Regions from separate parts of the Streptomyces sp. NPDC000134 genome, predicted to be linked through region 1. Evidence: riboswitches for the same ligand, from Rfam matches in the RefSeq annotation. Region 1 holds a riboswitch; the other holds the start of a gene.

The links. Region 1 has a riboswitch for FMN ahead of ribB (3,4-dihydroxy-2-butanone-4-phosphate synthase). Riboswitches for the same ligand answer to the same signal wherever they lie in the genome.
Region 2: another riboswitch for FMN. It lies ahead of ACFY32_RS09080 (riboflavin synthase); the one in region 1 lies ahead of ribB (3,4-dihydroxy-2-butanone-4-phosphate synthase).

The regions. Positions count from the first base shown of each region.
Region 1 is NZ_JBIAZN010000023.1:80,407-84,569, reverse strand. It holds gene ACFY32_RS28700 (hypothetical protein) at 1-884, opposite strand, end outside; gene ribB (3,4-dihydroxy-2-butanone-4-phosphate synthase) at 934-1,590, opposite strand; FMN riboswitch at 1,710-1,838, opposite strand; gene ACFY32_RS28690 (phosphopantetheine-binding protein) at 1,948-2,328, opposite strand; gene ACFY32_RS28685 (condensation domain-containing protein) at 2,638-3,978, opposite strand; gene ACFY32_RS28680 (ABC transporter permease) at 3,989-4,163, opposite strand, start outside.
Region 2 is NZ_JBIAZN010000005.1:56,410-60,572, forward strand. It holds gene ACFY32_RS09070 (bifunctional 3,4-dihydroxy-2-butanone-4-phosphate synthase/GTP cyclohydrolase II) at 1-1,057, opposite strand, end outside; gene ACFY32_RS09075 (nicotinamide mononucleotide transporter family protein) at 1,054-1,698, opposite strand; gene ACFY32_RS09080 (riboflavin synthase) at 1,695-2,297, opposite strand; FMN riboswitch at 2,457-2,587, opposite strand; gene ACFY32_RS09085 (hypothetical protein) at 2,904-3,356, shown strand; gene ACFY32_RS09090 (ROK family transcriptional regulator) at 3,377-4,163, opposite strand, start outside.

The sequences.
Region 1 (4,163 bases):
AGGTGGCCCAGGGCGTCCTGCTCGATCCGTCGGACAGCTCCGGAGATGTTCTCGTCCTTCGGAACGTCCGCCAGGGCGACGGTCTGCCACCGCCACCCGTGCGCGGCCTGCCGGAAGGCGTCGCGGCAGTGGTCCTGCATCGCGAGGAAGGAAGCGTCACCGTGCTCCCCGGCAAGACCGTAGCTCTCGAACGGGGTGGTGACATCGCCGGTGGCCGCCCGCCAGCGCACGGCCAGCCGTGGATCGGTGTCGACCCAGTAGCCGTACGTCGGCCCGAACAGCGCGTGGAAGAGCCCTCTGGCGGTGTCCAGGACGCGCTGCGCCTCGGTGTGCTCGGGGGAGCCGGGACCGGACATGCGCTGGGCCAGCAACACGTTCTTCAGGACGTGTTTGTACCCGAAGCTGTCGTTGACGACGACCACGCCGTCGCGCAGCCGTGACTCGACATAGCTGTGCACCCAGAAGCCGCCGACGATCTCCAGGACGGCCGAGGAGAGCAGGGGCCGCGCGCTGTTGGCCGCGACGTCCACCGCGCGCAGCCGCTCCTCGATCTCGGAGAACTTGGCGGCGTCGTCGTCACCGGCCAGCAGCGCGCCGAGATCGTTGAGGGGGTCCGCCGGCACGGCCTCGGCGTACTGGGCGCGCAGGGCGGCGAACGCCACGTGGGACAGCACACCGGAGGTGGCCGGTTCCGCGCCCGCCATGGCCCGCTTGAAGTTGACGATTTCCACCTCGTGGCCGCCCGCCCGCAGGGATTCGGCCAGTTCGACGGCGATCGTGCTCTTGCCCGCTCCGTCGATGCCCATGAGGGCGATGTGCAGGCCCTCGGGCCTGGCGGAGCGCTGCGGCCGGTCCGGTCCTGCGTCAGGGCGGCGAACTTCCACGGTACCTCCGATGCTGCGGATGGGTTCTCGACTCAGCGGTCGGTACGGGTCACCTCGCGACGCCCACGGCCAGGACGCGTTCGTCGTGTGTGTCACCGGTCTTGCGGCGGTACTGGACCAACTGGGCGACGGTGATCAGCGGCAACTGGAACTCGTCGGCGAAGCGGCGCAGATCGGGCAGGCGTTTCATGGTCCCGTCGTCGTTGACCAGCTCGCACAGCACACCCGCCGGGTGGCACCCGGCCAGGCGTACGAGATCGAGCGTCGCCTCGGTGTGCCCGGTCCGGCGCAGGACGCCGCCCGGGACACCGCGCAGCGGCACCACGTGGCCCGGCCGGCACAGGTCTCCGGCCGTGGTGGCCGGATCGGCGAGCAGCCGGATGGTGTGGGCACGGTCGGCGGCCGAAATTCCGGTGGTGACACCTTCCCGGGCGTCCACGGTCACGGTGTAAGCCGTACCGCGCCGGTCCTGATTGATGGAGTACATCGGCGGCAGTTCGAGGCGGTCGCAGTCCTGCGGGGTCAAGGGCGCGCACACATATCCCGAGGTGTGGCGCACCATGAAGGCGAGCAGTTCCGGGGTGGCGTGCTGGGCGGCGAAGATCAGATCGCCCTCGTTCTCCCGGTCATTGTCATCCGCCACCACGACCGGCCTTCCGGCCCGCACGGCGTCGATGGCGTCCTCGACGCTTTCGAGAGGGAACATCCCCATCTCCTCTTCCGACATGGCCTTGCACCAAGCGCGAGCGAGGTCAGGAGCGGAAGAGCGCGACAGCCCAGGGCCACCGGCCGGGTGAACGCGCCGGTGTACACCAGAATGCCAACACACGCAAACTCCCTTCCGGACTTTAACCGTCGGCCCCGAAATTCCATCGGGTCAACCGGTCGATGGCTTCGACCGGGTCGCGGGCTTTCACCGCCGGTTCGGAATTGCACCGAACCCCGCTTGCGTTGTGTGGATTGATTTTGGCAGCTATATGCTGCCACAGGCCCATGTGCCGCGCCAAGCTGTTCCATCCCCTCCCGCGCGCAAACACCGGTTCTCGGCCGATAACGCGTTCGGTCATGCGGCCGCCCGGCGCCGGAGTACGGGGCGTGCCGTGGCGGGCCCGTCGAGGCATCCGGCCACCCCCCGTACGGTCGGATGGCCGAAGACGTCCCGGACGGCCACCTCACGGCCCGGCTCGGCCCGGAGCCGCGCCACCAGCCGTACGGCGAGCAGCGAGTGGCCGCCCAGTTCGAAGAACCCGTCCTCGGGTCCGACCGGCTCCACACCGAGCACCTCGCCGAACAACCGGCACAGCGCCTCCCCACGGTCGTCTCGCGGGGCGCCGCCCGTCGTGCCGGCGCCGTGGTCGGGCACGGGCAGCCGGACGCGGTCGACCTTGCCGTTCACCGTCAGCGGCAGCCCTTCCTCCCTCGGGCAGCACCGCGGCCACGGCACGTCTCACCTCGGCGGCGACGACGGGGCGTCCGGCCGCCGGCACGACGTACGCCACGAGCCGCCGGTCGCCCGGCCGGGTTCCCGGCTCTCGAAGGCGAGCAGGACCTGGAACAGCGGGTGGTGGGCCAGGGACCGGCTGGGGTTGAGCGTCTCGACCAGGAGGTCGAAGGGGAGGTCCTGGTGGGCGCAGGCGTCCAGGTCGCGGCCCTGTCAGCCGTATGCCCTCGGCCAGACGGTAGGCCACTCCCCCGGCCCCCACCTGCTCCAGGAACCGCAGCCGCCGTTGGGCGTGGGAAAGGGGAAGTCCTGTCATCGCTCGGCCCCGGGGCAGACAGCGGACCGGCACCTGTCGAGCAGGCCGTCCGTCGTGGCCGCGCCGTCGGTCGCCAAGCGGTGCAGTTCGTCGTCGTACCAGGCGAGCAGCGCGTGCAGGCCGGTCCGCGGGAGGAGTCCGGGGTCGGCGCGTACGACGAGCGGCATCTCGGGGCCGCCGCGGACCTTGACGTCCAGGCGCGGGCCGATCTGGCGGTAGGGGCGGGTGGTCTCGATCCGCCGGGTCCCGCCTCCGAGTCCCTGCGGATCGCCGGGGACGTCATGGGCCATGAAGTTGAAGAAGTGGTCGAAGCCCAGCACGATCCCCCGCTCGGTGAGCACCAGGCCGGTCACCGTGTCGATGTCGTACGTGCCGAGTCGGTACGCCTTCAGGGCGGCTCCGTGGACTCGCCGGACATATCGGGCGAAGGGAGCGGCTCCGGGTTTCAGCGCCAGGGGCACGTACTGGTTCATGGAGCTGACGATGGTGCGCCAGGGTGCGGTGAAGCGGTTGCTCGACTGGAGCGTGTGGACGACCTGTTCGGTTCCGGTCACGGCCGCCGTGGCGAGTGAGGTCAGGGCGAGGAGGACGGTCTGGGGCGGTACGCCGAGCCGCCGGGCCGCCGCGCCGAGCCCGGTCCGTGCGCCGGGAGAGCGAAGGACGGCCTCGATACGGCCGGGGTGGTGACCTGCCTCGTCCGGCACCGGGAACAGCTCCTGAGGCAGCGTGCGCAGCAGGTCGCGCCAGTGGCCGAGGGCCGCCTCGCGGCGCGGGCGTTGGGCGGCGGAGCGTTGGAGACGGGCCAAGTCCACCGGCCGGGCCGGGGTTTCGTCCAGTTGACGCCTGCCGTCGGGGTCGTCGGCGCCCATCAGGGCGGCGGCCTCGGCGCGCAGCCGGGCCAGTCCGTAGCCGTCGGCGACGATGTGGTCGACGACGATGACCGCGTACGCCGGGCGTCCGCCGTCGGTGACCACGGTGAAGCGGCGGGCGAACTCCTCCGCGCGGTCGAAGGGTTGGCCGCATCGTTCCCGTCCGGCCGCTTCGGCCTCGGCTGGCGTGGCGCCCGGTCGCTCGACGACAGCCACATCCACCCCGTCCGCGACCGGCATCACATGCTGTTGCCGCTCGACGAACCGCGTGCGCAGCGACTCATGGCGGGCGCACAGCGTGTGCAGTGCCTTCGTCACCGTCGCGAGAGGGCAGTCGGGCGGCACGGGCACCACCGTGCTCAGGTAGGTCTCGGGCCAGCGGTCGAGCGGCCAGTCGGTCATGACGCGCCAGACCGAGAGCTGGCCGTAGGTCAAGGGGGCGCGGTCGGCGGCCGACGTGGTGGTCATGTCCCTTTCCTCATACGTCGTCGAGGGCAGCGGAGGCCCGGCTCATCCGTTCCAGGACGCGCAGCAGGAGCAGGCCCAGCAGAATGTAGACGGCGGCCTTGGACAGTTCCCAGCCGAGCAGGCCCGCCACCCCGGCCTGTTCCGCGAGTGCGCGCCGGGCGGCCTCGATGCCCTGCGTCATGGGC
Region 2 (4,163 bases), on a different contig from region 1:
TGTCGCGGCCGCGCTCCTGGAGTTCGTAGGCGCGCAGCTTGGACATCAGGCCGATGCCCCGGCCCTCGTGGCCGCGGAGGTAGACGACGACGCCGCGGCCCTCGGACTGGATGCGGGCCAGGGAGGCGTCCAGTTGGGGCCCGCAGTCGCAGCGCTGGGAGCCGAAGACGTCGCCGGTGAGGCACTCGGAGTGGACCCGGACGAGGACGTCCCGGCCGTCGCCGAGGTCGCCGTGGACGAGGGCGACGTGCTCGACGCCATCGACGGTGGAGCGGTAGCCGTACGCGGTGAAGGGGCCGTGGGAGGTGGGCAGGTCGACCTCGGCCTCGCGGCGGACGGTGGGTTCGGCGCTGCGGCGGTAGGCGATCAGGTCCTCGATGGAGATGATCGTCAGGCCGTGCTTGCGGGCGAACGGGATCAGCTCGGGCAGCCGCAGCATCCGGCCGTCCTCGCCGGCGATCTCGACGATGGCGCCGGCCGGGCGCAGTCCCGCGAGCCGGGCGAGGTCGACGGCGGCCTCGGTGTGGCCGTCGCGGGCGAGGACGCCGCCGGGGCGGGCGCGCAGCGGGAAGACGTGGCCGGGGCGGACGAAGTCGCCGGGTCCGGCGGCGCCGCCGGCCAGCAGCCGGAGGGTGGCGGCGCGGTCGGCAGCCGAGATGCCGGTGCTCACCCCGTGTACGGGGGCGGCGTCCACGGAGACCGTGAACGCGGTCTTCATCGACTCGGTGTTGTCCTCGACCATCTGCGGGAGCCGGAGCCGGTCGAGTTCGTCGCCCTCCATGGGGGCGCAGATCAGGCCGCGGCACTCGCTCATCATGAAGGCGACGATCTCCTCGGTCGCCTTCTCGGCGGCGATGACGAGGTCGCCCTCGTTCTCCCGGTCGGCGTCGTCGACGACCACGACCGGGCGGCCCGCGGCGATGTCGGAGACGGCCTGCTCGACGGGGTCCAGGACGAGTTCCCCGGGGACGTCGGCGCGGTAGAGGACGGGCGGGGCGAGCGGGGCGCCGCGCAGCGCCCCGCTCGGGGCGTCGGCGGGAGACCGGCGGGCGGTCATGCGGGCGCTCCTTCCATGACGGGCCGCTGTCCCTGGCGGGAGCGCAGCCACCAGTCGCGCATGCCCCACAGGACGAGCGCGCCGTAGACGACGTAGACGAAGCCGGAGAAGGCGAAGCCGTTGGCGAAGTTCAGCGGCACGCCGACCAGGTCGACGAGGAGCCAGGCGAACCAGAACTCGACCATGCCGCGGGCCTGGGCGTACATGGCGACGACGGTGCCGACGAAGATGTACGCGTCCGGCCAGGGGTCCCAGGAGAGGCTGGGTACGGCGGTGAAGAGGCCGCCGACCGCGAGGGTGCCGAGGGCGGCGGTGCCGAGCAGGGCGCCGCGCTCGCGCCAACTGGCGAAGCGGACGGCGACGGTGCCGTCCTGGCTCTGCCGCCGGCCCCGGTTCCACTGCCAGTAGCCCCACGCGGCGACGACCATGACGACGATCTGCTTGCCGGCGCTGCCGGAGAGGTGGGCGGTGGCGAAGGCCGCGAAGAGGATCAGGCCGGAGAGGAACTGCGCGGGCCAGCTCCAGATCGAGCGCCGCCAGCCGAGCGCGAGACCGATCAGACCTATCACGTTGCCGATCATGTCGGACCACTTGATGTGCTGGTCGAAGAGGACGAACGCTTCGGAATTGAGCCAGTTCACTGGGTGCCCCCCTGGGCGGCGAGCAGGCGCTCGACGTACTTGGCGATGACGTCCACTTCGAGGTTGACCGGGTCGCCGGGCTGCTTGCGGCCGAGCGTGGTCAGGGCGAGGGTGGTCGGGATGAGACTGACCGTGAAGGAGTCGGGGCCCGCGTCGACGACGGTGAGGCTGATGCCGTCGACGGTGATGGAGCCCTTCTCGACGACGTAGCGGGCGAGGTCCGCCGGCAGCGAGATCCTGACGATTTCCCAGTGCTCGGACGGCTCGCGGGCAAGGATCTCGCCGGTGCCGTCGACGTGGCCCTGCACGATGTGGCCGCCGAGGCGGTCGCCGACGGCGGTGGGGCGCTCCAGGTTGACGCGGGAGCCCACGGCGAGGGCGCCGAGGCTGGAGCGGTTCAGGGTCTCGGCCATGACGTCGGCGGTGAACTCGTCGCCCTCGTGGTCGACGACGGTGAGGCAGACGCCGTTGACGGCGATGGAGTCGCCGTGGCGCGCGCCTTCGGTGACCACGGGGCCGCGCAGCCGGAAACGACACGCGTCGCCGAGGGTCTCTACGGCGGTGACCTCGCCCAGCTCTTCGACGATTCCGGTGAACACTTCCCGGGTCCTCCCTGCCTCTTCGGGCACGGACTCCGGGGCTCTGCCGATGACGACAGAATGCACGGGCGACGGCATCCGGTGCGTCGCCCCTGATCGCGGAGCCGTCCCTGTGGACGGTTCCGTAAACAGTCGGCGGCACGCATGTATGCCCGCCCGCCGCGCACTGCCTCCCATCCGGACTTTAACCGTCGGTCCAGGAATTTCACCTGGTCAACCGGCCGCTGGAGGCGACCGGGTCGCGGACTGTAACCGCCGGTTCGGACTTTCACCGACCCCGGAGTGCGCTGCTTCTGGTACAGGGCCAGTGTGCCACGCCTGATCGTCGCCCAGGCGGGCGAGTGCTGTGGAGTGGCTCACAGGATCACCGCACCCGCCAAGTGGTCCATACCTATTGACGCTTTGGTCTAGTCCTCTTTACTGTCTGCGGGTCTGCGCGTCCTCCCCGCGAGACCGGCCCGGCGGCGGTGACGAAGGCCCTTGCCCGCCGCCGGGCCTCCCACCTCCGGCCGTGCGCGACGGCCGTGTGCGACGACCGTGCGGAACGGCGCGTCGGCGGGCATGCTCCCACCGGAGATCCCGACGAGCGGGGACGGACGTGGGGCGATGAACCGACGCGAGGGGCTGCGGGCGGGGCTGGGCGTGCTGGCGGGTACGCAGGTCCTGCTGGGGCTGTGGGTCCTGCTGCTGCCGGAGCTGTTCTGGAAGTGGCCCTGGGTGTCGCACCTGCCGCCCTACAACGAGCATCTGCTGCGGGACTTCGGCGGGGCGAGCCTGGCGGTGGCGGTCGTGCTGTGCGCGGCGGTGGCCACGATGGAACGGCGCCTGGTGCTGACCGCGCTGGTGGCCTACCTGGCCTCCTCGGTCCCCCACCTCCTCTTCCACGCCCGGCACTTGACGCCCCTGTCCACGGCGAGCGGCGCGGGCTTCCTGACGCTGCTGGGGGTGGCGGTGCTGCTGCCGACGGGGCTGCTGTGGGTGGCGGCGGGCGGTGCGGCGTTCGGCGCGGCGGGGAGTACGGCGGGCAAGGCGGACGGTACGGCGCAGGGAGAGCGGTAATGGCCCCGTGAACGGGACGCCTACCGCTGGGCGAACAGCTCCTCCTGGGCGCGGTCCCGAGCGGTCAGCAGGGCGCCGCGCAGCACGGCCTCGCCGCCCAGCAGGGTCGGGCGCACCTCGGTGGGCAGCGGGGACAGCCGGGCGAGCCGCTCGTGGACGCGGGCGGCGAGGGTGTCGCCGCCCGCGCGGCCGATCTCCCCGGCCAGCACCACACAGCCGGGGTCCAGCACGGAGACGACGGCCGCCGCCCCGAGGGCGATCCGCTCGGCCAGGTCGGCCAGGAACCGCCGGGCGGCGGGGTCGGCACCCCGCCGCCGCACGGCCTCCCGCAGCAGTTCCGCGGGGTCGGCCACGGAGGGCACGCCGGCCATGCCGCCCACCGCCCCCGCCTCGCGCGACGCCCCCGTCGCACGGGCCGGGCCCACCCCGTGAGCCGCCGCCAGCTCCCCCACCGCCGCCGCCCCCACCAGCGAGTGGAAGCCCCCGTCGCAGTCCGTGGCCGCCGGCAGGCCCGATGTGCCCGGCACCGGCAGGAAGCCGACCTCGCCCGCCCCGCCGGAGGCGCCCCGGCGCAGACTGCCGTCCAGGACGAGGGCGGCGCCGACGCCGAGGCCCAGCCAGAGCAGCACGAACGTGTCCCGGTCCCGGGCCGCCCCGTCCCGCTGTTCGGCGAGGGCGGCGAGGTTGGTCTCGTTCTCGACGCTGACGCGGGACTCCGGGAACCGTTCCTGGAGGGCGGTGACCAGTCGGCGGTGCCAGACGGGCAGGCCGGTGGAGGGCCGCAGCTCGCCCGTGCCGGGGTCGATC